2 regions of the Faecalibacterium sp. IP-1-18 genome follow, and region 2 is predicted to be linked to the other one. Evidence: riboswitches for the same ligand, from Rfam matches in the RefSeq annotation. Region 2 holds a riboswitch; the other holds the start of a gene.
What was found. A riboswitch is a leader RNA that binds a small molecule or an ion and turns the genes downstream of it on or off. The one in region 2 is predicted to bind thiamine pyrophosphate.

Region 1: another riboswitch for thiamine pyrophosphate. It lies ahead of thiT (energy-coupled thiamine transporter ThiT); the one in region 2 lies ahead of thiW (energy coupling factor transporter S component ThiW).

The regions. Positions count from the first base shown of each region.
Region 1 is NZ_CP094472.1:1,924,418-1,931,657, forward strand. Features, by position in the region: gene MTP43_RS09010 (hypothetical protein) at 166-597, opposite strand; gene MTP43_RS09015 (sigma-E processing peptidase SpoIIGA) at 856-1,692, shown strand; gene sigK (RNA polymerase sporulation sigma factor SigK) at 1,918-2,622, shown strand; gene sigG (RNA polymerase sporulation sigma factor SigG) at 2,763-3,530, shown strand; gene MTP43_RS09030 (sporulation transcriptional regulator SpoIIID) at 3,598-3,846, opposite strand; TPP riboswitch at 3,957-4,057, shown strand; gene thiT (energy-coupled thiamine transporter ThiT) at 4,143-4,709, shown strand; tRNA gene MTP43_RS09040 (tRNA-Ala) at 4,871-4,946, shown strand; tRNA gene MTP43_RS09045 (tRNA-Ser) at 5,004-5,087, shown strand; gene MTP43_RS09050 (carboxynorspermidine decarboxylase) at 5,210-6,421, opposite strand; gene MTP43_RS09055 (saccharopine dehydrogenase family protein) at 6,421-7,240, opposite strand, start outside.
Region 2 is NZ_CP094472.1:2,226,074-2,233,313, forward strand. Features, by position in the region: gene MTP43_RS10615 (GH36-type glycosyl hydrolase domain-containing protein) at 1-2,418, shown strand, start outside; TPP riboswitch at 2,881-2,989, shown strand; gene thiW (energy coupling factor transporter S component ThiW) at 3,253-3,768, shown strand; gene thiM (hydroxyethylthiazole kinase) at 3,784-4,605, shown strand; gene thiE (thiamine phosphate synthase) at 4,592-5,230, shown strand; gene thiC (phosphomethylpyrimidine synthase ThiC) at 5,563-6,873, shown strand; gene MTP43_RS10640 (alanine/glycine:cation symporter family protein) at 7,133-7,240, shown strand, end outside.

The DNA of each region.
Region 1 (7,240 bases), 300 kb from region 2:
CAAAAGGCGTCCCTATTGGAGGAGCTGGCGAGCGCAGCGAGACTTAAGGGATAAAAAAACACCCCCGCAGGCATAAGCCTACGGGGGTGTTATTATGCTAGTATGTTCCCTGCACCCCTAGGGGTACAGTCACGCAAGCATGAGCCTATCAGTCAAGCTGATTACTTAAGCTTTGTAGACGCCCTCGCCAACGATGTTCTTAGCGGTGCCGAAGCCCAGGTTGTAGATAGCAGCCAGGTTGCCAGCAACGTTCAGGATGCTGTTCACAACGCCCAGAGCGCCGTAGCCGAACTTCTGAGCGCCAGTGGACTCACCGGTCACATTATCGGTGTAGTTGTCCTTCCAGATCTTGCTGAACTGGCCGCCGAAGCCGGTCAGGCCGTCGCCGGGGGTCCAGGTGCCGCTGAACACAGCGCCAACGGTGTTGTCCAGGAAGCCCTGAACGTACTTGTTACCAACGATGGTAATCAGGTTCTTGTGGAAGTTCTGCCACTGAGCAGCGCCCATAGCGGGTGCCAGGTAGTCAGCAACGCTACCACCCATAACGTAGGTCATCTCGTTCTCAGACACAGCAGAGAAATTTGCAGGCATCATCATAATGAATTACTCCCTTCAAAAATAGAAAAAATATTTTCGAACCGGTGTTTCCGGCTCAATCCTTATTAGGATGGCAATAATATACCACACTTTCCAGAAATGTTCAAGTACTTTTTTGAAAAAAGTGTAAAAACTGTGAAACATCGTCCCGGCTTTTGTAGCAAAACTGCACTGTTCATGCGGGTTTTTCTGGTGTGACAAGTTTTTTCGCAAATTTGTGAAAAATAGACTACCAGAACCATAAGGCGGTGCTTTGCAATGAAAACAGTTGTTTTTGTGGACGAATTGCTGCTGGTAAACTTTGCCGCAGCCGCCGCGCTGCTGCTGGGCGCGGGGCTTTTATGCGGGCGCAGCTGCACCGGGCTGCGGCTGTGCGCGGGCAGCGCGGCGGCTGCGGTCAGCACCCTTGTCCTGCTGGCCCCTCCGTGGCCCGCCCCGCTGGCGGTACTATATAAAATCGCCAGCTGCTGCGGGGTGGTGGCGGTGTGCTACGGCGTGTCCGGGGCGCGCAGCTTTGCCCGGCTGTGCGGATGGTATGCGGCGCTGAACGGCCTGCTGTGCGGCGCGGTGGTGCTGCCCGGGGTACAGGCCAACAACCTGAGCGTGCTTTTACCGGTGCGCCCGGGGCAGCTTTTGCTCTGCTGCGCCGGGGTGTACGGACTGTTGCGCGGGCTGCTGGCGGTGTTTGGCCGCCCGCAGCGGGGCTGCTTTGCCGCTGTGCTGCAAATTGCGGGGGCAACAGTGCCGGTACAGGCCTACCACGACACCGGCTTTACCCTGCAAGACCCCCTTGCTGGGCGGCGGGTGGTGCTGGTGCAGTACCCGCCGTTGCGCAGCCGGCTGCCCGCACCGCTGCGCGCCTACTTAGACAGCTGGTTTGCCTCCGGCACTGCCCCGCCTCCGGGGCTGAGGGTGCAGTTTGTACCCTGCGCCGCCGTTACCGGCCATTGCCTGCTGCCCGCCGTGCCCGCCGCGCTGTGCCGTGGGCAGCGCCGCGTGCCCGGCCTGCTGGCGGCCTTTTGCGCCCCGGACGCCCCCACCGGCGCATGGACGCTGCTGTTGGGGGACGACGTGGCGGAGGAGGTGGGGGTGTAGGAGTTTTCCGCCCTCTCAGGCGCTCCCGCGCCAGCTCTCCCGGAGGGAGAGCTTATAGCATTGCCGTAATCTTTTATCATTCATCCGATACTTTTTCCGTCATGGCAAAAAAGCTCCCCCTTTGGGGGAGCCGGCACGGCGTAAGCCGTGACTGAGAGGGTTCAGCCCTCCCTGATGCAGTTTCCTTATAATACATATAATAAATAGTGCACAGGAGGGATATCCATGTTGCAGTTTTTCCGCAAGGTCTGGCAGCGGCTGTGGGGGCGTTTGCGCTACTGCGGCGCGGTGCATTATCTGGCGGGCGGGCCAAGCCTGCCCCCGCCCCTTACCCCCGAGCAGGAAAAAGCCCTGCTTGACCGCATGGCTGCCGGGGACGCTGCCGCCCGCGAGGAGCTGATCACCCACAACCTGCGGCTGGTGGTGTATCTGGCCAAAAAGTACGAGAACAGCGGTGTGCCCGCCGAGGACTTGGTAAGCATTGGCACCATCGGGCTGATCAAGGCGGTAAACACCTTCACCCCTGCCCGCAGCATCAAGCTGGCCACCTACGCCAGCCGCTGCATCGGCAACGAGATCCTGATGTACCTGCGCAAAAGCTCCAACCGCCGGCAGGAGGCCAGCATCGACGAGCCTTTGAACGTGGACGGCGATGGCAACGAGCTGCTGCTCTCGGACATCCTTGGCAGCGATGCCAACGCGGTAAGCCAGCAGCTGGAGCAGGACGCCGAGCGCGCGGTGCTGCGCAGCGCCGTAGCGGCGCTCTCGGCACGGGAGCGGCAGATCATGGAACTGCGTTTCGGCCTTACCGACGGCGTGGAGCGCACCCAGAAGGAAGCCGCCGATGCCCTTGGCATCAGCCAGAGTTACATCTCCCGGCTGGAAAAGCGCATCATCCGCACCCTGAAAGCCCGCCTTGAAAGCGAGTAGCCGCTGGTGCATACCATAAAATTACAGCTTTGTCTATAATGCGCCCCTCTTTTGCGGAGGGGCGCACAATTTTTTCCACGCATAGCGCCCGGCGCGCAGAGCCATACTTCCGGTAAAGCTAAAAGACCGGGGGCGTTTGGATGTACAACAAGGTGGAGCTATGCGGTGTGAACACAGGGCAGCTGCCTGTGCTGACCGAGGCGGAAAAGCGGCAGCTGCTCACCCTTGCCCACGCCGGGGACAAAGCCGCCCGGGCGCGGATGGTGGAGGGCAACCTACGGCTGGTGCTCAGCGTAGTGCAGCGGTTTGCCCAGCGGGGCGAAAATCTGGACGATCTGTTTCAGGTGGGGTGCATCGGGCTGATCAAGGCCATCGACAACTTTGACCCCGCACAGCCGGTGCGGTTTTCTACCTACGGCGTGCCCATGATCATCGGGGAGATCCGGCGGTTTCTGCGGGACAACAACGCCCTGCGGGTAAGCCGCACCCTGCGGGACACCGCCTACCGCGCCATGCAGGCGCGGGAAACGCTGGAAAAGCAGCTGGGGCGCGAGCCAACCATGGACGAGATCGCCACCGCAGCGGGACTTGCCCGGCGCGAGGTGACCGCCGCGCTGGAATCGGTGGTGGAGCCGCTCAGCCTTGACGAGCCGGTGTACACCGACGGCGGCGATGCCATGTATGTGATCGACCAGGTGCGGGACCCGGACAGCGAGGAAAGCTGGATCAGCGGGTTGCAGTTCCGCGATACGGTAGCCGCCCTTTCGCCCCGGGAAAAGCGCATCATGGAGCTGCGATATCTGCGCGGTAAGACCCAGATGGAGGTGGCGCAGGAGATCGGCATCAGTCAGGCGCAGGTAAGCCGGCTGGAAAAAGGCGCGTTGCAGCAGTTTCACACCGGGGGATGAAAGCAGCCGCTTGAAAACCCTCTCAGCAAAAAAGACCGCTGCGCAGTGCAGCGGTCTTTTTTGGGCTTCAGCGGCGGCTGTATCTGCGCCGGGTGGCAGCCCCGCCCCGCAGGTGGCGCTCGGCCTTGTTGCGGGCCAGCACGGCGCGCACCTGCCCGTACAGCGCAGGGCTGATGCTGCGCAGCCGCACGGCAACGTCCTTGTGCACGGTGGACTTGCTGCACCCGAACGCAGCCGCCGCTGCACGCACCGTGGCGTTGTGGGCGGCAATGTACTCCCCCAGCTGCACGGCGCGCTGTTCCGGATCGGCTTTCATATCCCGCCTCCCTGCGTTCCAGCTTTGCAATGGTATAACATACGCGCCGCCGGGGCGGATTATGTCTGCGGACTTGACTTTTTGTCTCCCGGCGCGTATACTGTGGGCGGACATAAAAACAGGGGCGCCGTAAGGCTGAGATCCGCATAGCGCGGAGTACCCTTTACCTGATCCGGGCAATGCCGGCGTAGGGAGTTTGCGGAACCGTCCGGTACGTTCAACAAACCTCCATGCGTCTGCTGCCAGCAGACGCATTTTGTTTTTGTGTACTATTATGAGAGAGGAATCTTTTCATCATGTCCAAAACCTATTCCAAGACCCGTATTCTGGTGGAATGCGCCCTGATGATCGCCATTGGCACGGTGCTTTCCAACATCAAGTTCTTCACCATGCCCAACGGCGGCAGCATTACCCTGCTGAGTATGCTGCCCTTTGTGCTGGTGTCCTTCCGCCACGGTGCAAAGTGGGGACTATTCACCGGCTTTGTAAACGCCTGCCTGCAAATGATCATGGGCTTCTACCCTCCTCCCGCTTCCACCTTCCTCTACTTCCTCGGCGAGGTGCTGCTGGACTATGTGCTGGCCTTTATGGCACTGGGTCTGGCCGAGCTGTTCGCCCGCCCCTTCAAGAACCGCACCGTGGGCGTAGCCGTGGGCACCTTTGCCGCCGGTTTCCTGCGCTTTATGTGCAGCTTTTTGTCCGGCGTGCTGGTGTGGGGCAACCTGAATGATGGTCTGGCCGCATGGACTTACAGCCTGACCTACAACGGCAGCTATATGCTGCCCGAGACCCTGCTCACCATGGTGGCCGCTGTGCTGCTGTGCCGTGTGGCTCCGCAGATCTTTGACCGTCAGGCACGCTAAGGCGTAGTTTTTCCCAAAAGAGCACTCCCCCGCTTTTTCGATCCCCGCCGGGTACACGCCCTGCGGGGATCTTTTGCTGCAAAAAATTTTCAAAAAACTGTTGACAAGCGTCCCTCCGGCTGGTATAATTACACACGTCGTCAGGCACAAAGCATACATCTGGGGGTTTAGCTCAGCTGGGAGAGCGCTTGCATGGCATGCAAGAGGTCACCGGTTCGATCCCGGTAATCTCCACCAGAAACAAAAAGCACTACACAGAAATGTGTGGTGCTTTTTTGTTGACGCCAAACGAGTGAGGGTTTAGCTCAGCTGGGAGAGCGCCGTGCATGGACTGCAAGAGGGTCACCGTGATCAGAATCGGCCCGGTAATCTCCACCAGAATGAAAGCACTACACGGAAACGTGTGGTGCTTTTTTGTTTTATCTGCCGTTCACCTTACGTCCCCTTTCATGAAAAAAGCGTTTGTCGCAGCCCGCAGGCCGTGACAAACGCTTTTTATTTTACTGTGCGCCCAAGCGCATTTTGAAGTCCTGATAGCCAAAGTGCACCAGCTCCCGGCAATTGCCGTCTGCGCCCAGCAGCCAGATAGGCGGCAGGGGCATCCCATTGAAGGTGTTGTTCTTGCAGGTGGTGTAGATGGCCATATCGCCGAAAATGAGCTTATCGCCCTCGGCAAGGGGGGTGTCAAAGCTGTAATCCCCGATGATATCCCCCGCAAGGCAGGTGGGGCCGCCCAGCCGGACGGTGTGCGCCTTCTCTCCTGCCTCGCCGGCGTCCAGCAGCGGCGGGCGGTAGGGCATCTCGATGACATCCGGGGTGTGGCAGGCTGCGGACATATCCAGAATGGCAAGACTGGTATCCCCGTTGCGCAGGGTGTCCAGCACGGTAGTGACCAGATAGCCTGCATTCAGCGCCCAAGCCTCGCCGGGCTCCAAATACACCTGTACGCCGTACTTCTGCCGCACCGAGAGGATGCAGTTTTCCAGCGTAGCAAGGGCATAGCCCGGGCGGGTGATGTGGTGTCCCCCGCCGAAATTGAGCCACTGCATTCTGGGCAGCAGGTCGGCAAACTTTTTCTCCACTGCGGCCAGCGTTACCGCCAGCGCATCGGCGTCCTGCTCGCACAGGGTATGGAAGTGCAGACCGTCCAACAGGGCGGGCAGCTCCGGGTGCGCTGCCACAGCGGCGTCCCACTGAGCACGGGTGGTGCCCAGACGGCTGCCGGGGGCGCAGGGGTCGTAAATTTCATGACCCTCCTGCGTGGAGCACTCCGGGTTGATGCGCAGACCGATGCTTTTGCCCGCCGCCTTTGCCGCCGGGCCGAACTTTGCCAGCTGGCTGGGCGAGTTGAACACGATGTGGTCGGCGTATTGCAGCAATTCCTCAAACTCATCTGTCCGGTAGGCGGCGCAGAACACATGGTTCTCCTTCTCCGGCAGCTCTTCCCTGCCCAAGCGGCTCTCGTACAGGCCGCTGGCCTCGGTACCTGCCAGATAGGGTGCCAGCACCGGGTAGACGTTAAAGTTGGAAAAAGCCTTCTGCGCCAGCAGGATGCGGCAGCCGGTGCGCTGCTGCACACCCAGCAGGATCTCGCCGTTGCGGCACAGTTGGGCTTCGTCCAGCAGATAGCAGGGGGTGGGCAGGCGGTGCAGCTGCGCCTCGGACAGGTTTGCCAGCCCCGCAAAGGGCGGGCGGCTGTCGCGCACCCGCATCAGTCCACCAGAGCCGGGTTATGGCTCTCGGAGCGGGGCAGGCCGTACTTATCCAGTGCATCCAGATACGGATCGGGATCAAACTCCTCGACAGTGTGCACGCCCTTGGTGGTCCACTTGCCGGTGAGCAGCATCAGGGCACCGCACATGGCGGGCACGCCGGTGGTGTAGCTGATAGCCTGAGAGCCCACTTCCTTGTAGCACTCCTGATGGTCGCAGACGTTGTAGATATAGTAGGTCTTATCCTTGCCGTCCTTTTTGCCGGTAAAGATGCAGCCGATGTTGGTCTTGCCTTTGGTACGGGGGCCAAGGCTGGCGGGGTCCGGCAGCAGAGCCTTGAGGAACTGGATGGGCACAATCTCCTGTCCGTTGAAGTTGACAGGGGTGGTGGACAGCATGCCCACGTCCTCCAGACAACGCATGTGGTCCAGATAGCTCTGGCCAAAGGTCATGAAGAAGCGGATGCGCTTTGCCTCCGGGATGTTCTTTGCCAGAGACTCGATCTCCTCGTGGTGCAGCAGGTACATATCCTTGTCGCCCACCTGATCGAAGTTGTACTCCCGCTTGATGCTCATAGCCGGGATCTCTACCCAGTGGCCGTTCTCCCAGTAGCTGCCGGGAGCGGACACCTCGCGCAGGTTGATCTCCGGGTTAAAGTTAGTGGCAAAGGCATAGCCGTGGTCGCCGCCGTTGCAGTCCAGAATATCGATGGTGTCAATGGTATCGAACTCGTGCTTTTTGGCATAGGCACAGTAAGCCTGGGTCACACCCGGGTCGAAGCCGCTGCCCAGCAGGGCGGTCAGGCCGGCTTCCTCGAAC
Region 2 (7,240 bases):
GATGACCAGAATAAGGAATACGTCATCACCACCCCGCAGACGCCCCTGCCCTGGATCAACTACCTTGGCAGTGAGGACTTCTTCAGTCTGGTCTCCAACACAGCGGGCGGTTACAGCTTTTACCGGGACGCCCGGATGCGCCGCCTGACCCGCTACCGCTACAACAATTCCCCGCTGGACATGGACGGCCACCGGATCTACATCAAGGATGGCGAAACCGTATGGAACCCGGGCTGGCAGCCCACCAAGACCCCGCTGGACAGTTACAGCTGCCGCCACGGTCTGGGCTACACCATTCTGGAGGGCAAAAAGGACGGTGTGACCGCCCGGCAGGAGCTGTTCGTCCCCAAGGGGGATGCCTGTGAGCTGGACCGGGTGACAGTGTGCAACGGCAGCACCGTTGTCAAGGAGCTGGATCTGTTCAGCTATGTGGAGTTCTGCCTGTGGGATGCCGTGGACGACGGCTCCAACTTCCAGCGCAACTACTCCACCGGTGAGGTAGAGGTAGAGGGCAGCGTCATCTACCACAAGACCGAGTACCGCGAGCGCCGCAACCACTACGCCGTGTTCTGGGCAAACTGCCCGGTGGACAGCTTCGACACCACCCGGGATGCCTTCTGCGGCGTGTACGGCGGCCCGGCAGACCCGCAGGCCGTCCGCGCCGGGCACTGCTCCGGCAGCATTGCCCACGGCTGGGCACCGGTGGGTGCGTTGCACATTCACCTGACCCTCGCCCCCGGCGAGAGCCACAGCATCCTGTTCGGTCTGGGCTACATCGAGAACCCGCAGCAGGAGAAGTTCATTGCCCCGGGCGTCATCAACAAGACCCGCGCCCACGCCATGATGGAGCGCTACGCCACCGATGCACAGGTCGATGCCGCCCGCGCCGCCCTGCGCACCCACTGGGAGCAGCTGCTGTCCACCTACCATCTGGAATCCGGCGAGGAAAAGCTGAACCGCATGGTCAACATCTGGCACCAGTACCAGTGCATGGTCACCTTTAACATGAGCCGCTCTGCCAGCTACTACGAAAGCGGCACCGGACGCGGCATGGGCTTCCGGGACAGCTGTCAGGACCTGCTGGGCTTTGTGCACATCATCCCCTCCCGCGCCCGGGAGCGCATTCTGGATATTGCCGCCACCCAGTTTGAGGACGGCAGCGCCTACCACCAGTATCAGCCCCTGACCAAAAAGGGCAACCGGGATATCGGCACCGGCTTCAACGATGACCCGCTGTGGCTCATTGCCGGTACCGCCGCCTACCTGCGGGAGACCGGCGACTGGTCTATTCTGGAAGAACAGGTACCCTTTGATAACGACGCCACCAAGGCGCAGACTCTGATGGAGCACCTGCGCCGCAGCTTCAACTTTACCTGCACCCATCTGGGTCCCCACGGTCTGCCGCTGATCGGCCGCGCCGACTGGAATGACTGCCTGAACCTGAACTGCTTCTCCGAGCACCCGGGTGAGAGCTTCCAGATCACCGGCCCCAGCGAGGGTCCTGTGGCCGAAAGCGTTTTCATTGCCGGTATGTTCGTCAAGTACGGCCACGAATACGCCCAACTGTGCGACCATCTGAATCTGACCGAGGAGGCCGCTGCCGCCCGCAAGCACATTGATGCCGTGGAGCAGGCCACCTTGACCGCCGGTTGGGACGGCGCATGGTTCCGCCGTGCCTACGATGCTTTCGGCAAGCCCATCGGCAGCAAGGAGTGCACCGAGGGTCAGATCTTTATTGAGCCGCAGGGTATGTGCGTCATGGCGGGCATCGGCAAGGAGAGCGGACAGGCCGCGCAGGCGCTTGCCAGCGTGGAGGAGCGGCTGGACACCAAATACGGCGTGGTGCTGCTGCAGCCCGCCTATACCAGCTACCAGCTAAATCTGGGCGAGATCTCCAGCTATCCTCCGGGATACAAGGAGAACGCCGGTATCTTCTGCCACAACAACCCGTGGATCAGCTGCGCCGAGGCAACGCTCGGCCACGGTGACCGCGCCTTTGCGGTGTACCGCAAGACCTGCCCCGCCTACATCGAGGACATTTCCGAGATCCATCGCACCGAGCCCTACGTTTACAGTCAGATGGTAGCCGGTAAGGACGCCCCCACCTTTGGTGAAGCCAAAAATAGCTGGCTGACCGGCACGGCGGCATGGACCTTCTTCAACATCAGCCAGTACATTCTGGGCATCCAGCCCACCTTGGACGGCCTGAAGGTAGACCCCTGCATCCCTCACACCCTGTCCGGCTTCACCGTGACCCGCCGCTTCCGCGGTGCGGTGTACCACATCACGGTGGATAACGCCGCCGGGGTGCAGCACGGCATCAAGGCCGTTACCGTGGACGGCAAGGCCATCTCCGGCAACGTTCTGCCGCTGGCTGCCGCCGGGACTGAGGTAACGGTGCAGGTGACCATGGGTTAACCCGACTTTTTCTGCTTTTTCATATTATTCTCCTTTCTGTGACCAAAGCCGCCGCGCAGACCCCTGCACGGCGGCTTTGGTTTATAATGAAAACATTTTAACAGCTTAACGATTGAAAATGCGCTCCGCGTTCGCTCTGCGCATCTTCAGAGGAAGGATTATTTTTATTTCGCGTTTGTCGCACTCTGCGGAGTGCGACAAACGCCATTTTCACGAGAGGGGCTGCAATGGTTAAAGGGCGGTCTGAATTGCAAATGCAGTTGACCGCTACGACCCCTCCTGTGAAAAAAGCATTTCAGCCAAGCCCGCAGGCTTGGCTGAAATGCAAATTAAAATCATAATTCCGCTATCTATGCGCAGAGCAACGCGGAGCGCATTCAAAATCATTTCACCTGCCCGCGCATTCCAAATCGTCCCCTTCCCTCTTGCATTTTTTGGGAAAGAGGTGTAGAATACAGTCACAATCAAACACAGGGGAGCTCGTGCAGCGGGCTGAGAGGAAGTATAGCAAGCTTCGACCCTTTTACCTGATGCGGATAATGCCGCCGTAGGAAGTCATACCCTTTATGATTTTTTGCAGGAGGAGCCGTGCCGGGCCCCTCCTGTTTTTTTGTGCCTCTGCGGAGGTTCCGCAGCCAGCTGAGGGGGAGCGCCCTGAGCCTTGGATGAATGCAGCGATGGGAAGCCGTGTTCCGGCGTGAGAGGAAGCCAGTAAGCTTCGACCGCACCTTCCGTACCTGTTCCCGCCTTGTTGCGGGCACGGGCTGTTTTGTTGCGGGAGCGCCGGTGTTCGTCCTGCGCTGCCGCAGATGGTTGAAAAGGAGCTAATTTATTATGAAAAATCTCTCTGTCAAAAAGCTTGCCCTCGCCGGTATGTTCTGTGCCCTGTGCGTAGTGGGCAGCGTGTTCAGCTTTCCCATGTTCGGCAGCAAGTGTGCCCCGGTGCAGCACATGGTCAACGTGCTGTGCGCCGTTCTGCTGGGGCCCTGGTGGGGCGTGGGCGTAGCCTTTGTGGCTTCCCTGCTGCGCAATCTGCTGGGTCTTGGCAGCCTGATGGCTTTCCCGGGCAGTATGTTCGGCGCACTGCTGTGCGGCCTTGCATACCACAAGACCAAAAACCTGATCGCCACCGTGGTGGGTGAGGTGTTCGGCACCAGCATTCTGGGCGGCCTGTGCGCATGGCCCGTGGCCATCTTCCTGATGGGCAAGAGCGCTGCGGACATCGCTTTCTACGCCTATATCGTGCCCTTCCTCATCTCCACCGCCGTGGGTGCGGTGATCGCCGGTGCTGTGGTGTTCAGCCTGCAGCGCTCCGGCGCTCTGCGCTCCATGCAGAACAGCCTTTCCTGAGCGGAGGTGCCGGGAATGCTCAAAACCGCCTTTGAGAATCTGCGCAGCCGCAGCCCTCTCATCCACAACATCACCAACTACGTCACCGTGAACGACTGCGCCAACATGGTGCTGGCCTGCGGTGCCTCCCCCATCATGGCCGATGATGCCGCCGAGGTGGAGGAGATCACCGCCATCTGCGGCGGGCTGAACATCAACATCGGCACGCTGAACAGCCGCACCGTCACCAGTATGCTGCTGGCGGGCAAAAAGGCCAATCAGCTGGGACACCCCGTGGTGCTGGACCCGGTGGGTGCCGGTGCTTCCCGTCTGCGCACCGACACCGCCTTCCGCCTGCTGCGGGAGGTGCAGTTCACAGTGATCCGGGGCAACATCTCGGAGATCAAGACCCTTGCCTCCGGTGCAGGCACCACCAAGGGCGTGGATGCAGACGTGGCCGACAAGGTGACCGAGGAGAATCTGGACAGCGCTGTGGCCTTTGCAAAGGCTTTTGCCGCCCGCACCGGCGCGGTGGTAGCCATTACCGGCGCCATCGACATCGTAGCCGATGCACAAAAAGCCTACTGCATCCGCAACGGCAACGCCATGATGAGCAGCATCACCGGCACGGGCTGTCAGCTTTCTGCCCTGACGGCGGCCTTTGTCACCGCCAACCCCGACCACCCGCTGGAAGCTGCCGCTGCGGCGGTGTGCGCCATGGGTCTGGCGGGCGAAGTTGCCCACCAGCGGCTCACCCCGCAGGATGGCAACGCCACCTACCGCAATTACATCATTGATGCCATTTACAACATGACCCCCGAACAGCTGGAGAAAGGCGCAAACTATGAAGTGCGATAAACACACCATGCTCCTGTACGCGGTGACCGACCGCGCATGGGTGGGCGAGCAGACTTTGTATCAGCAGGTGGAAAGTGCCCTGAAGGGCGGTGCCACCTGCGTGCAGCTGCGGGAAAAGCAGCTGGGCGACGCGGATTTTTTACAGGAAGCCATCCAAATCCACGCTCTGTGCCAGCAGTACGGTGTGCCGCTGTTCATCAACGATAACGTGGAAGTGGCACTGCAGTGCCACGCCGAGGGCATCCATGTGGGGCAGGACGATATGGCCGCCGCACAGGTGCGCCAGCGCGTGGGCGAGGGCGTGATGATCGGCGTTTCTGCCCACACGGTGCAGGAAGCACTGGACGCTGTGGCGCACGGCGCGGACTACCTTGGCGTGGGTGCGGTATTTGCCACCCACACCAAGACGGACGTGAGCGAGATGCCCCGACAGACCCTGCTGGACATCTGCAACGCCGTGGATGTACCGGTGGTGGCCATTGGCGGCATCCACAAGGAGAACATCCTGCAGCTCAAGGGCACCGGCGTGGACGGTGTGGCGCTGGTAAGCGCCATCTTTGCCGCAAAGGACATCGAGGCCGAGTGCCGCGAACTGCGTGCCCTTTCGGAGCAGATCATAAAGTAAGCTATCACCCCGCGGCAAACCGGGGGCACCACCTTGGGCCGCGTTACAAAATTCATGGAGAAAACCAACATGAAAAGCGTATTTTGCGCAGGTGCCGGCATCCAGAGCGTACTGTTTTTTCTGAATGACGGCTACTTGCCTGCTGGCCGGGAGCTTTCTCCTCGGACACGAATCGGGCCATTCCATCGCCCGCCCTACTGCCTGCGGCAGCAGGGTCCCACCCCAGCGGACGGTCCTCGGAGAAACTCCCGACCGGCGGTTCGCTCCCACATCACTGCATGACCAGCACCCTGCTGTTCAGAGATAAACTGTCATTTGGAGGAACACAGCGTATGCAGACTTATACCACCCAGATGGATGCCGCCCGCAAGGGCATCATCACCCCGGAGATGGAGATCGTAGCCAAAAAGGAATACCGCACCACCGAGGAGATCCGCCAGTGGGTCGCCGAGGGCAAGGTAGCCATCCCCGCCAACAAGCACCACAAGTGCCTGAACCCCGAGGGCGTTGGCTCCATGCTGCGCACCAAGATCAACGTGAACCTTGGCGTCTCCCGCGACTGCAAGGACTACAACATTGAGATGCAGAAGGTGATGAGCGCCGTGAACATGGGCGCAGAAGCCATTATGGATCTGTCCAGCCACGGCAACACCCAGCCCTTCCGCCAGAAGCTGACCCACGAGTGCCCGGTGATGATCGGCACTGTGCCGGTGTATGATTCGGTCATCCACTACCAGCGGGATCTGGCTGAGCTGACTGCACAGGACTTCATCGATGTGGTACGCCTGCACGCAGAGGACGGCGTGGACTTTGTTACCCTGCACTGCGGCATCACCCGCAAGACCATCGAGCAGATCCGCAAGCACAAGCGCAAGATGAACATCGTGAGCCGCGGCGGCTCTCTGGTGTTTGCGTGGATGAGCATGACCGGCAACGAGAACCCCTTCTACGAGCACTTTGACGAGATCTGCGAGATCTGCGCCGAGCATGATGTGACCATCTCTCTGGGCGATGCCTGCCGTCCCGGCTGTCTGGCTGACGCCACCGATGTGTGCCAGATCGAAGAGCTGGTGCGTCTGGGCGAGCTGACCAAGCGCGCATGGGCACACAACGTGCAGGTGATGGTAGAAGGCCCCGGCCATGTGCCCCTGAATCAGGTCGCCGCCAACATGGAGGTGCAGAAGAGCATCTGCATGGGCGCACCCTTCTATGTGCTGGGACCTCTGGTCACCGATATCGCCCCCGGCTACGACCACATCACCGCTGCCATTGGCGGCGCAGTGGCAGCCGCCAGCGGTGCAGCCTTCCTGTGCTATGTGACCCCCGCCGAGCATCTGGCTCTGCCCAACGTAGATGACGTAAAGCAGGGCATCGTGGCCTCCAAGATCGCCGCTCACGCCGCCGACATCGCCAAGGGCATCCCCCACGCCCGGGACATTGACGACAAGATGGGCGATGCCCGCCGCGTACTGGACTGGGATGCACAGTTCGCCTGCGCGCTGGACCCCGAGACCGCCAAGGCCATCCGCGACGCCCGCCTGCCCGAGGACGACCACAGCGACACCTGCAGCATGTGCGGCAAGTTCTGCGCCGTGCGCAGCATGAACAAGGCGCTGGCCGGTGAATACATCGATATCCTGTAAGCTTTCCCCGCGCTGAAAGGCGCTTCTTCCTCCGGGACTGCTGCACAAACCGTGCGGCAGTCCTTTTTTTGTGGGACGATTTAAAATGCCCTCCGCTGCCGAGCTGCGGCATATTCAGTGGAATTATTATTTTGCATTTGCTGCACTGCGTTCAGTTTGGTCAATCTATTCTATCAATTTTTTAGATTTTACAATTCTTCTGTGCTGTACTATAATGAAGTAGCAACTTTATTACTCAAAAGTACAGGAGGCTGTTTTCTTGATAGTTGATCTGATTGAAGCGTTTTACCGCCTGCTGTGGGGCGATTTATTCACCCTGCCGGTGGCGGGCGGCATTGGCATCTCCTTTATGGTAGTGCTGTTGTTT